DNA from 4 places in the Streptomyces sp. TLI_185 genome. Region 1 is predicted to be linked to each of the others. Evidence: riboswitches for the same ligand, from Rfam matches in the RefSeq annotation. Region 1 holds a riboswitch; each other region holds the start of a gene.

What was found. A riboswitch is a leader RNA that binds a small molecule or an ion and turns the genes downstream of it on or off. The one in region 1 is predicted to bind cyclic di-AMP.
Region 2: another riboswitch for cyclic di-AMP. It lies ahead of EDD92_RS34745 (M23 family metallopeptidase); the one in region 1 lies ahead of EDD92_RS22960 (M23 family metallopeptidase).
Region 3: another riboswitch for cyclic di-AMP. It lies ahead of EDD92_RS39975 (LysM peptidoglycan-binding domain-containing M23 family metallopeptidase); the one in region 1 lies ahead of EDD92_RS22960 (M23 family metallopeptidase).
Region 4: another riboswitch for cyclic di-AMP. It lies ahead of EDD92_RS50910 (C40 family peptidase); the one in region 1 lies ahead of EDD92_RS22960 (M23 family metallopeptidase).

The regions. Positions count from the first base shown of each region.
Region 1 is NZ_RKRB01000001.1:5,002,985-5,006,184, reverse strand. Features, by position in the region: gene EDD92_RS22965 (PP2C family protein-serine/threonine phosphatase) at 15-1,097, shown strand; cyclic di-AMP (ydaO/yuaA leader) riboswitch at 1,271-1,428, shown strand; gene EDD92_RS22960 (M23 family metallopeptidase) at 1,440-2,465, shown strand; gene EDD92_RS22955 (aldo/keto reductase) at 2,575-3,200, shown strand, end outside.
Region 2 is NZ_RKRB01000001.1:7,522,827-7,526,026, reverse strand. Features, by position in the region: gene EDD92_RS34750 (GntR family transcriptional regulator) at 1-687, opposite strand, end outside; gene EDD92_RS34745 (M23 family metallopeptidase) at 874-1,638, opposite strand; cyclic di-AMP (ydaO/yuaA leader) riboswitch at 1,651-1,815, opposite strand; gene EDD92_RS34740 (pitrilysin family protein) at 2,019-3,200, opposite strand, start outside.
Region 3 is NZ_RKRB01000001.1:8,703,105-8,706,304, reverse strand. Features, by position in the region: gene EDD92_RS39980 (DUF6250 domain-containing protein) at 1-413, opposite strand, end outside; gene EDD92_RS39975 (LysM peptidoglycan-binding domain-containing M23 family metallopeptidase) at 1,088-1,996, opposite strand; cyclic di-AMP (ydaO/yuaA leader) riboswitch at 2,001-2,159, opposite strand; gene EDD92_RS39970 (alpha-galactosidase) at 2,476-3,200, opposite strand, start outside.
Region 4 is NZ_RKRB01000001.1:1,350,083-1,353,282, forward strand. Features, by position in the region: gene EDD92_RS06145 (LysR family transcriptional regulator substrate-binding protein) at 1-692, opposite strand, end outside; gene EDD92_RS06150 (DUF5997 family protein) at 751-1,155, shown strand; cyclic di-AMP (ydaO/yuaA leader) riboswitch at 1,347-1,521, shown strand; gene EDD92_RS50910 (C40 family peptidase) at 1,530-3,137, shown strand.

The sequences.
Region 1 (3,200 bases):
GGAAACCTGGAGGGGTGGAGCAGGAGGGGCCGATCTCATACGCGCGCACCTTTGTGCGGCTGCTCCCGGCGCTGCTGATCGTGGGCGGGACCTGCTACGACTACCTCACGCCGTCGCGGTTCACGGCGGGCCCCCTCTTCACCGCCGCCCCCCTGGTCGCAGCCCCGCTCTACTCGCGCCGGGGCACGGTCCTCACCGGCATCGCGACCGTCCTGGTCGTCACCGCGATCCACGCCGAGGTGGGGATCCTCCTCCAGGTGGAGGCGGTCACCGAGCTGGCCACCGTGGCGACGGTCTCCGTCCTGGCCGTCCTCATCAACCTCCTCGTCCGCCGCAGCCGCGAGGAGCTCGCCTCGCAGCGCGAGATCGCCGAGGCCACCCAGCGCGCCGTGCTGCCCGACCCCGCCGAGCGGATCGGAGGGTTCGCGATCGCGGCCCGGTACGAGGCCGCGCAGGAGGACGCGTTCATCGGCGGCGACCTGTACGCGGTGCAGGACAGTCCGCACGGCGTACGGCTGGTCGTGGGCGACGTACGCGGAAAGGGGATGGGGGCGGTGGCCGCCGTGGCCGTCGTCATCGGGGCGTTCCGGGAGGCCGCCGAGCAGGAGGCCACGCTGGAGGCGGTCGCGCAGCGGCTGGACCGGGCGCTGGCGCGCGAGGCGGCGCGGCGCGAGGGCATCGAGTTGTTCGAGGGGTTCACGACCGCCGTGCTCGCCGAACTCCCGCACGGCGAAGGCGTCGTACGCATCGTCACGCGCGGCCACCCTCCCCCGCTGCTGCTGTGCCCGGACGGCACCGTGCACACCCTGCACACCCGTGAGCCCGCCCTGCCGCTCGGCATGGGCGAGTTCGGGAGCTGGCCCGACCGCGCGGAGGAGACCGCCTTCCTCAGCGGGGCCACGCTGCTGCTGTACACCGACGGGCTGTCCGAGGCGCGGGACGAGCACGGCCGGTTCTTCGAACCCGCGGACCGGATCGCCGGCCGGGTCTTCCACGAGCCCGCGGCGCTGCTCGCCACCCTCGCGCAGGAGGTGCGCCGGCATGCCGGGGAGGCCATGACGGACGACATGGCGCTGCTCGCCGTAAGACGACCCTGAGGTTCCTGAGATTCCTGAGGTGCGGTCAACTCGCCCGTTTTTCGCCGTTCATGCGCCGTACGTCCAGGTCGGAAAGGTTAATGATCAAGCGGAACACCTTGGAATCGGCACCCCGGGTCTATTAACGTTCGATAACGCAGCGCGGTCGTCCCAGCCGTCACAAGAGGCGGCTCCGTGCGCACGCGCCGAATCCCGCAAGGGAACCGGGGAACCACCACCCTGGGGTGAATCGCGCTGATACCGCCGTGGCAGCACGGCAGGTATACGCGCGTAGGAGACCTTCCTGCTCCGAACCCGTCAGCTAACCCGGTAGGCGAGAAGGAAGGAAAGGAGCACGCCCACGTGGCGTCCAACCCGCCTGCCCCACAAGCCCCGTTCGCGCCGAGCACCGAGCCCTTCGGCTTCGCCGTCCGACGCACCGACGAGGGCCCGTGGGAGGAGTGGAATCCCACCGAGGAGTCCATCGCCCCCATCCGCGGCCGGCACCGCGTCGCCAAGCAGCGCGGCGGGGGACTCGCCCGCAGCTCCACGGTCCTGGGCGTCGGCGTCATAGCCGCCGTCGGCGCTGGCGGCATGGCCAGCGCCAACACCGGCAAGCCGCCGGTGTCGATCTCCATGCCCGATCTCGGCTCCGTGAGCCACGTGTTCGACGGCTCCTCCGATTCCCCCAAGGGTTCCGCGACCGCGCTCAGCGACGTCGCCACCACCTCCGAGGGCACCGCGCCGAGCGCAAAGGGTGCCGGTGAGGCGCTGCGCGACCGGATCATGGCGCAGGCCGAGTCGCAGCAGGTCCAGATCGACAGCAAGAGCCAGGCGGCCACCGAGGCGGCCCTCGCCAAGCAGATCGACGACGCCGCCGCCGAGGCGGAGCGGGAGGCCGCGGCCAAGGCCGCCGCCGCGAAGGAGAAGGCGGAGGCGGCGGCCAAGAAGGCGGCCGAGGCCGCGAAGCTCGCCGAGCTGGCCAAGCAGTTCCAGCTGCCGGTCGTCTCGTACACGATCACCGGCACCTTCGGTCAGGCCGGCTCCATGTGGTCCTCCGGCTACCACACGGGCCTCGACTTCGCCGCCCCCACGGGCACGCTGATCAAGGCCATCCACTCCGGCACCATCACGGAGGCCGGCTGGGCGGGCTCGTACGGCTACCGCACGATCCTCACCCTCGACGACGGTACGGAGCTCTGGTTCTGCCACCAGTCGTCGATCAGCGTCAGCGTGGGCCAGAAGGTCAGCACGGGTGACGTCATCGGCCGCATCGGCGCCACCGGCAACGTGACCGGCCCGCATCTGCATCTCGAGGTCCACCCCGACGGCCAGGCCACCGGCATCGACCCGATGACATGGCTGCGCAGCAGGGGCCTCAACCCCTGAGATCCGTATGTTCCTCGTCCGGCTCCCGGAGTGCCGTAGTCCGCTTGTTTACGGGATCTTTGCGCCCGTTGCGGAAGACCGGCATCCGGGGCGGGCGTTGACGTAAAGCATGACTTCTCCTTCTCTGCGCAAGCTCGGCTCCTCCGGCCTCGAGGTCTTCCCGCTCTCCCTGGGCGGCAACGTCTTCGGCTGGACCGCCGACGAGGCCACGTCCTTCGCCGTCCTCGACGCCTATGCGGCTGCCGGCGGCAACTTCGTCGACACCGCCGACTCCTACTCGGCCTGGGTCGACGGCAACCAGGGCGGCGAGTCCGAGACGATCATCGGCAAGTGGGTCAGGGCGCGCGGCAACCGCGACGACGTGGTGATCGCCACCAAGGTCAGCCAGCACCCCGAGTTCCAGGGCCTGTCCGCCGCCAACATCAAGGCCGCGGCCGATGCCTCGCTGCGCCGCCTCGACACCGACTACATCGACCTCTACTACACCCACTTCGACAAGCCCGAGGTGCCGGTCGAGGAGATCATCGGCGCACTCGACGAACTGGTGAAGGCGGGCAAGGTCCGGCACATCGCCGCCTCCAACATCACGCCCGACCGGCTCCGCGCGTCCCTGGAGTTCTCCGACCGCGAGGGCCTCGCCAAGTACGTGGCCCTGCAGCCCCACTACAACCTGGTCTCGCGCGACACCTACGAGGGCGAGCTGCAGGACCTGGCCGCGCGCTACGGCCTCGCGGC
Region 2 (3,200 bases), 2.5 Mb from region 1:
CCGCAGGCCCGACATGTTTACGGCATGTTGCGAGTTCCTCACACCGTTGGCCCGCTCCGGGCCGCCGAACCGCAGCCGGTGCACCGCGCTCGAGCGCTCGGTGTGCAGTGTCGTGACCGCTCGCGCGCGCTCGCTGTCGCCGCGGGCCACGGCGTCGACGATCGCGCCGTGCTCCGCCCAGGACTCCACGGGGTTGGCGGGTGCCTCCACGGCGTACATCCATGCGATCTTGTGGCGCAGCTGGGTCAGCATCGAGGTCAGCGCGGGGCTGCCGGAGGCCTGGGCGAGCGTCTCGTGGAACCAGCCCCCCAGGGAGCGCAGATCCTCGCTGTTGCCCCTCCTGGCCCGCTCCTGGCCCAGTCTGACCAGGCCGCGCAGGACCTTGAGATGGGCATCGGTGCGCCGCTGGGCGGCCCGGGAGGCCCCGAGCGGTTCCAGGAGCATGCGCATCTCCAGCAGGTCGGCGGCCTCCTGCTCGGTCGGTTCCGCGACGCACGCGCCCGCGTGCCGCCGGGTCACCACGAAGCCCTCGGCCTCCAGGGTGCGCAGCGCCTCGCGCACGGGGACGCGCGAGACGCCGTAGCGGCGCGCGAGGAGTTCCTCGGTGAGCCGGCTGCCGCGCTCGTAGACACCGGCGACGATGTCGTCCCGGATCGCCGTGCACACCGAGTGCGCCGGAATACGCATGACCGACCTCCGACTTAATCCCCGTGAAACGTCGATGATTGACGTGTATCGGTGACTCTATTGCACGGAGCCGGAATTTCCGACGGCGGGCCGGAATCCATGGATATTTTTTGGACAGCGGGGCGACAGAAACACCGAAAGCCCCGGCTCGGGAGCCGGGGCTTCAGTAGATCTTGCGATCCGTCGTCAGACGTTCACGCCGTGCGAACGCAGATAGGCGACGGGGTCGATGTCCGAGCCGTACTCGGAGGTCGTACGGGCCTCGAAGTGCAGGTGCGGTCCGGTGGTGTTGCCGGTGGCGCCGGAGAGGCCTATCTGCTGGCCCGGGGTGACCGTCTGGCCCACCGAGACACCGATGGACGACAGGTGGCCGTACATGGTGTACGTACCGTCGGCCATCTTGATCACTATCTGGTTGCCGTACGCCCCGCCCCAGCCCGCCTCGACGACGGTGCCCGAGCCGACGGCGTGGACGGTCGTGCCGCTCGCGGCGTGGAAGTCGATGCCGGTGTGGCTGCCGGAGGACCACAGAGAACTGCTGGCCTGGTAGCCGGTGGAGACGTACGAGTTGGAGATCGGCGCCACGAACGTGTTGAGGCGCTTGCGCTCGGCCTCGCGGGCGGCGCGCTCCTTGGCCTCGCGCTCCTGCTTGGCCTTCGCGGCGGCCTTCTCGCGTGCCGCCTCCTGGGCCGCCTTCTTGAGCGCGGCCTCCTCGGCGGCCTGCTTCTGGGCGTCGGCCTGCGCGTCGATCTTGTCGGCGATCGTGTCGCCGATGCTGATCACGGGGGTGAGGCCGGTCTGCTCGACGGAGGTGTCGGCGGCGAGCGCGGGGGCTGCCAGGGTGCCGATGACGCCGGTGGTGGCGAGGGCCGCGACCCCGGCGGCGCGGGTGGTGGTGCGGTGCATCCGCGTGGGACGACGGTGCTTCCCGGTGGCGCGCGTGAACGCCATGTAGTGGCTGGTCCTTTCCTTCCCTGTCGCCTACCGGGTTAGCTGACGGGTTCGGAGCAGGAAGGTCTCCTACGGACCCCCTCGCTGCACGCGCGGGCGTCCGATTCACCCCAGGGACTGCGATGGGTCCCCGGCTCCCCTGGCTCGCGCCGTACGGGGACTCGGCGATGACTGTCCGGTGCCGCGGATGCGGCGCGGTGCCTGACGGACAGCCCGGACGACGCTAAGCGGGAGCACTTTCAATCCCCAAACGGATCACGCCTTTTGTAGCGCATGCCACAGGGCAGACAGGCAACCTCTCCCTCAATTCGGACATTGAGGGGCCCTGGTGACGCATCAGTCACCAGGGCCCCTACGCGCGCGTGCCGCTGAGGGTGCCTCTACTCGGCCGCCACGACGGTGACTTCGCCGATCCCGAGCGCCTCGACGGGCTCCTTGATCGCGGCCGCGTCCCCGACGAGAACCGTCACCAGACGGTCCACCGGGAAGGCGTTCACGGCCGCCGCGGTGGCCTCCACGGTGCCGGTCGCGGCGAGCTGCTGGTACAGCGTCGCCTGGTAGTCGTCGGGCAGGTGCTGCTCGACCTGGTCGGCCAGGGTGCTGGCCACGGCCGCCGCGGTCTCGTACTTCAGCGGTGCCACACCGACGAGATTCTGTACGGCGACGTCGCGCTCGGCGTCGGTGAGGCCGCCCTCGGCGAGCGTGCGCAGCACCGTCCACAGGTCCTGCAGCGCCGGGCCGGTGTTCGGGGTGTCGACGGAGCCGCTGATGGCGAGCATCGCGACACCGGAGCCGTCCGGGGCGGACCTGAGGACCTGGCCGAACGCACGCACACCGTAGGTGTAGCCCTTCTCCTCGCGCAGGACGCGGTCCAGGCGGGAGGTGAGGGTGCCGCCGAGGCAGTACGTGCCGAGCACCTGGGCCGGCCACACGCGGTCGTGCCGGTCGGCGCCGACGCGGCCGATGAGCAGCTGCGTCTGGACGGCGCCGGGACGGTCCACGATGATCACGCGCCCGGTGTCGTCGGCGGTCACCGGCGGCACGGGGCGGGGGTCGGCCTTGGAGCCGGTCCAGGCGCCCAGGGTGTCGCCGAGCAGCGCGTCCAGGTCGATGCCGGTGAGGTCGCCGACGACGACGGCGGTGGCCGTAGCGGGCCGGACGTGACGGTCGTAGAAGGCGCGTACGGCCGCCGCGTCGATCTTCTCGACCGTCTCCTCGGTGCCCTGGCGCGGGCGCGACATGCGCGAGGTCGCCGGGAACAGCTCCTTGGAGAGCTCCTTGGCGGCACGGCGCGAGGGGTTGGCCAGCTCGTGCGGGATCTCGTCGAGGCGGTTGCGGACCAGCCGCTCGACCTCGCCGTCGGCGAACGCGGGCGCCCTGAGGGCGTCGGCGAGCAGGCCGAGCGCCTTGGCGAGACGGGAGGCCGGGACCTCGAGGCTCAGACGTACGCCCGGGTGGTCGGCGTGCGCGTCGAGGGTGGCGCCGCAGCGCTCCAGCTCGGCGGCGAAGTCCTCGGCGGAGTGCTTGTCGGTGCCCTCGGAGAAGGCCCGCGCCATGATCGT
Region 3 (3,200 bases), 3.7 Mb from region 1:
TACGTCTTGAGGTAGTCGTACTCGGCCAGTGCCCCGCTGCGGCGGGTGGCGAAGAGGTCGTCCGGGGAGCGGACGTCGGTGGCGTTCCAGAAGTTGTTGAGGTCGGACACGCGGTCGTTCGCGCCGCCTTGCGACACGGGCGTCGCCGTGTACTCGATGACGTACGGCCCTTCGAGCCGCTGTCTGAACCAGACCGTCGCCCCGGCGGGTACGTCGACCTCCAGCACCCCTCGGGAGGCGGTCACGGTGCCGCCCTGCTCCAGTTCGACCGCCCACTTGCCGAGGCCGTGGCGGAAGTCGTCGCGGGCGATGAGGCGGCCGCGGGGCGAGGCAGTGGCGGCCGGCGCGGGGGCGAGGGCGGCCAGGGCGGCGCCGGCAGCCAGGGCTCCGAATGCTCTACGGGTACTCGTCACGGGGCGGCTCCTTCGGGTGCAGTGAGGGTGGATCCGAGAAGGGTGAGCAGGTGGTCGGCCACTTTGCGGTGGCCCTCAACGCGGGGTGGACGTTGCAGTTGAAGTCCCCGTCCGCCGGGGAGAGCCAGTCAGTGGTGTCGACGAACTCGGTGTGCGGGTCGGCCAGTTCACCGACCGCGGCGGCGATGCCGTCGGCGTGCGCTCCGCTGAAGGGGCCCAGCGCGAGAATGCGGGCGTGCGGCGCGGCTTCCCGCAGCCGGGGAGGTAGGTCGCGGCAGGCGGCCGGGAACTCGGCCGAGCCGAAGGCCGTGTCGCTGGTGGTGAGAAGACGTCTTGACGGACAGCTCGACGGCGTACAACTGCTTCCGGCCGTCGCCGACCTGCACGTAGACCTGGGCGGCCACGATCACCGCCGAAGCGATGCCGCCTGGCGGTGCGTCGACCGACGCCGGGCACGGGAACCTCCACAGACCTGGGAAGGCGATAGGGAAAGCGCTTTCATCGCTACGGAGATCACTGTGCCCTCACCTCCCCCCGCTGTCGACACCCGTGCAGCCCCCGCCACAAGAACGCAATACGGCAAACATGAGCGCAGCCGGACACACCGAAGGCCGGACCCGGGGATCGGGGTCCGGCCTTCGGCAGCGTGTCAGGCAGGTGGTTCCAAGGGGATGTCAGCCGACGCCGACGCCCTTCGAGCGGAGGTAGGCGACCGGGTCCACGTCGGAGCCGTAGTCGGGCGTGGTGCGGATCTCGAAGTGCAGGTGCGGGCCGGTCACGTTGCCGGTCGCGCCGGAGAGGCCGAGCTGCTGCCCCGCGGTCACGGTCTGGCCGGCCGAGACGGAGATCTGGGACATGTGGCCGTACTGGGCGTAGTACCCGTCGGCCAGCCTGATGACGACCTGGTTGCCGTAGGCGCCGCCCCAACCGGCGGAGACGACCGTGCCCGCACCGACGGCCTTGAGGGCGGTGCCGGTCGGGACGACGAAGTCGACACCCGTGTGGTAGCCGCTGGACCACATACCCCCGGGCACGTGGTAGCCGGTGCCGACGGTGCCTCCGGCCACGGGGAGGGTGAAGCCGGTGGGGGCGGACTCCGAGGCCTTGGTGGCGGTCGCCCTGCCGGCGGACGAGGACGTCTTCGAGGCGGACGAAGCGGACGAGGACGACGACTTGGTGGTGTCCGTCGCGGCCTTCCGGCCGATCGTCAGCTTCAGGCCCGGGTGGATCAGCGACGGGTCGTCGCCGACGGCCCGGCGGTTGTCCGAGTAGAGCTTGTGCCAGCCGCCGGAGACATGCTGCTCGTCGGCGATCCTCGAGAGGTAGTCGCCGGCCCGCACTGAATAGGTCCGCACACCCGCATTGCCGGCGGCGCTCTTCTGGGCCGCCTTCTTCGCGGTGACCGGAAGGGACTGGACGGCCTTTTCCGAAACCGTCTGGGAAGCGGACTGGGTTGTGGCGGCATGGGCGCCGGTGGCCCCCATGAGCGGGAGAGCGAGTGCGGCGCCACCGGTTCCGGCGACGGCGATGGAGCGGGTGAAGCGCTGGGGCTTCGGGCGGCGGTGTTTACCCTTCGCGGGCATGACGAATTCCTCTCCGGCGCCTGCGAGGTGAGCTGTCGGGTTCGGGCTGGAGATGCCCGGCCGCGCATGCGACGCGGCTTTACCCCTAGCCGTTCCGGAGACCGGAACAGGCAGTTGTACCTGTGGGTCCCCCGCTCCTGCCGTTCACGGGTGAGTTGTGCGGGCACCGGGCGGCGGCAGGATTGGGCGTCCGTCCGGATTGGTGGCGAACGTAAGCGACCAAGACGCAAAGCAACAAGTGCCGGTTCCCCGTGAATGCGTTTCTATTGATCCCTTGGGAGAAAACCCGGTAACCCTGCGTTGATTCGGGGGTGATCGTCTCGACCAAACACCCTTGTAAAGCACGTGAATTACGTGGACATGACGCGCCACGCACCGTCATGGATATGACGCTCCTCACGTGCCCCTGCTCCAGGATCCCCCATTCAGGAGCGAGTTGGAATAAAGAGGCAGAAGGAGCGCCAATCCGGACAGAAGACTCAGATACGCCGCAGACGGAAAACTGCCGCGTCGAGGTCACCACGCAATCCGGTACGCAGTCCGTGATGCAGCAATACGGCACCGCTGTGGATTTCGCCCGTTTCAGGGCATTCATACGAGGCTGTCGGGTCGAGGCCCCGCAGTCGCAGCGCCGGCACGGGCTCGCCGTGGCTCTGCGCCTGGAGCCAGGCGAGGACGACCGCCTCGTCCCCGCGCACATACTGCACCGCACTCAGTCCGCCCCGCGGCGGCCGCAGCCGGTAGAGGTCCCCGTGCTGCACCAGCGGCCGGATCTCCTTGTAGAGCGCCACCCACTGGCCGGCCTCGGCCAGCTCCTCCTCGGTCCACCGGGTGAGGTCCCCGCCGACCCCGAGCACGCCGGCCATGGAGCTCACGAACCGGAAGCGCAGCGAGCTGACCCGGCCGTTGAGCTGGGTGTTCGGGCTGTCGGTGACCCAGGCGGCCATCACCCGTGCGGGGTGGACCTGGCTGAAGCCGTGCTGGATGGCGAGCCGGTCGAGCGGGTCGGTGTTGTCGGAGGTCCACACCTGGTCCGTACGGCTCATGATCCCGAGGTCGATCCGTCCGCCGCCGCCCGAGCAGGACTCGAAGGCGACATTCGGGTGGGCCGCCCGCAGCCGGTCCAGCAGGGCGTACAGGGCGCGGACATGATCGACCCAAAGGCGCTGCGGGTAGGGCTCGCCGGGCCAGCCCGCATCGGTGA
Region 4 (3,200 bases), 3.7 Mb from region 1:
CCCGCCGCCGGCTTGCGCCGTGCGCCGGCCGCGTCGCCGGTCCTGCCGCCCGCCTTGCCCTTCGGTTCGGGCGTCTGCGCCTTGCGGCCGCGGGAGCTGTTGACCGTGCGGCCGCGGACGATTCCGATGAAGTCCTCGACCAGATCCGTGGTCGCGTCCTCGGGCCACGCCAGGGCGACGCTCGACTCGGGGGCGTCCACCAGCGAGCGATACGTGAGGTCCTTGCGGTGGTACAGACGGGCCAGCGACTGGGGGACGACCACGAGGCCGACGCCCGCCGCGACGAGTTCCACGGCGTCCTCGGTGGTGGCGGGCCGCTCGAAGGCGGGCTCGCCCGGCGGCCGGTCCCAGTCGAAGACGTCGTCGAGGGGGTGGAAGACGACCTCGTCCGCAAGGTCCTGAACGGTCACCTCGTCCGCCGCCGTGATCACGTGATCCTTGGGGACGACGACGACCGTCGTCTCGGTGTAGAGGGGGATCGCGCTGAAGAACGTACGGTCGACCGGCAGCCGTACGAGTCCCGCGTCGGCCTCACCCGCGCGCAACACGTCGGATGCCTCGGCGGCCGGTACGGCGAGGAGGTTCAGCGGGATGCCGGGCTGGCGCTCGTTCCAGATCCGCACCCACTTGGCGGGCGTCACCCCCGGGACGTACGCGAGCCGGAACGCCTGGGATTCTTCCGAGCCTGTCACCAGGCCAGGCTACCGGCCGTGGTCAGAGGTCTCGAACATGCTCGATACCCTGGACGGCATGAAGTCGCACCAGAGCACCCAGACGATGAAGCCCGCGACCGCGGCGAAGAAACTGGGTGTGTACCTCGAGGCCACCCCCGCCGAGTTCCGGGAGGGTGTCGTCTCGCGAGCCGAGCTCGACCAGCTCCAGGCCGAGCCGCCCGAGTGGCTGCGCGAGCTGCGGGCGAACGGTCCGCACCCCCGTCCGGTGGTCGCGGCGAAGCTGGGCGTCTCCATCGCGGGTCTCGCCCGCGGCGGGATCACCGAGGCGCTCACCACCGAGCAGATCGAGGCCCTGAAGCAGGAAGAGCCCGAGTGGCTGCAGAAGGAACGCGCCACGCAGGCCGAGGTCCGCAAGGAGGCGGCGCGCATCAAGAAGCGCAACGCCGAGCGCGAGGCTCGCAGCGACGGCCCGCGTCCCTGACGCGCCCTGCTCGCGACGGTCGGTCGCCGTCCGGATCCGCAGCGTGCACGACACACGGATCTGACGGTGCGTCACGACGAAGGTCACAAAAGCGTATCGGACATTACGGCCATCAACCTTCACACGAGCCGCACAAGTTGGCTAGCGTGGCGTCAGGCCGCACGAGTTCCTCCGGCGAACCCCGCCGGGACGCGTGGCCTCCGCCGAATCCGGTGCGCCCTCGTGGCAGCCGGAGCCGGGGACCCAACCGAACGACGGGGTGAATCGGCCCAACTGCCCGCCCGGGCAGGGGCCGTAGGGCATGCCTTCCGGAACCGACCGCCCGAACCCGACAGCTAACTCGGTAGGCGGAGTACGGAAGGAGTACGGCTCCCATGGCGCCGGATCGACCATCGCGCGCCGGAGGCTTCGGCCTGCCCGGTATGCGCAATTCCGCTCTCGCGACGGCCGCCCTCACCTCGGTGGCCCTGTTCTCGCAGACCGCCGACGCCGCACCGACGACGGGGGACGAGGGCCCGAGCCGGGAAGCCGTCCGGCAGCGGGTGAGCAGCCTCTACGACCAGGCCGAGTCCGATACCGGCAACTTCAACTTCACCCGGGCCCAGTTGATGGGGACGCGGCCGCCCGCGGCGCCGGCCCGCGAGCGTGGCCGCTCGGACCCGGCACTCGACTCGGTGTCCCGGCGGTGGTTCGACGGAGTGCGTGCCTCGCTGGGTCCGACGGTGCCTGCGGTACTGCCGGCCGACCGTACGCCGGCCCGCCAGGCCGAGCCGCGGCCCCCGCGCCCGGCGGACAGCCGTACCCCCGCCCTTGAGCTGGAGGCGACCGTCCGGCCCGTGGCGGAGCTGCCCTCCGCGGAGTCCCGCCGTCCGGTGGCCGAATTGACCGCCGGACCCACGGCCCCGCTCCCCGCCGTCCCGCAGCCCCGCCAGGAGGCCGCCCCCGCGCTGCCCACGGCGGCCCCCGAGTCGAAGCAGACCTCCCTGCGCAGGTCCAAGGAGCAGAGCCAGCGCAAGATCGCGGCGGCCAGCGAGCTGCTGTACCGGTACACCGCGCGGCAGACCTCCGCACCGCGCCCGGCTGTTGAGGCCATGCCGGCCCAGCTTCCCTGGCAGGACCAGGCGGAACAGACCCGCCGGGCGAACGAGGAGGCCTGGCGGCTGCAGCAGCCGACGGTCCTCGACATGGGCGCGCCCCCGGCCGGGGAGCAGCGCATGCAGCCGTCCGTCCTCGACACCGGCATACCCGCAGTCGGGGAGCAGTTCATGCAGCCGTCCGTGCTCGACACCGGGGTACCCGCGGTCGAGGAGTGGCGCATGCAACCGTCCGTGCTCAACACGGGCGAAACCCCGGCCGGGGATTGGCGTACGCAGCCATCCGCCCTCGACACCGGCACAACCGCGGCCGAGGAATGGCGCACCCAGCCATCCGTCCTCGACACCGGCATACCCGCGGTCGGGGAGCAGTTCATGCAGCCGTCCGTGCTCGACACGGGCGTAACCCCGGCCGGGGATTGGCGTACGCAGCCATCCGCCCTCGACACCGGCATACCCCAGGCCGGGGGATGGACCATGCAGCCGTCCACCCTGGACACGGGTGTGCCCGCCGTCGGCACCTCCGCCGTCACCAAGGCGGACAGGGCGATCGACTTCGCCCGTGCACAGATCGGCAGGCCGTGCCTGTGGGGTGCGGTCGGGCCGGAGTCGTACGACAACGCCGGGCTCACCCAGGCCGCCTGGCGGGCCGCCGGGGTCACCCTGCCACGCACCACGTACGAGCAGGCGAGCGCCGGCACGGTGATTCCGCTCGCGGAGAGCCGCCCCGGAGACCTGATCTTCTTCAACGACAACTTCAGCCACGTCGGCATCTGCACCGGCAACGGCTTGATGATTCACGCGCCCGGCCCGGGCGCGGTCATCCGCGAGGACTCGGTCCACTACGCCGGCGAAGCCGCGGTCCGAATCGCCGTACGTCCCGCGTGAGATCAGGGACGCCGGTCGAGGCGTGACACCAACAGCTCGATGAACTGCGAGGCCGCCGACGGA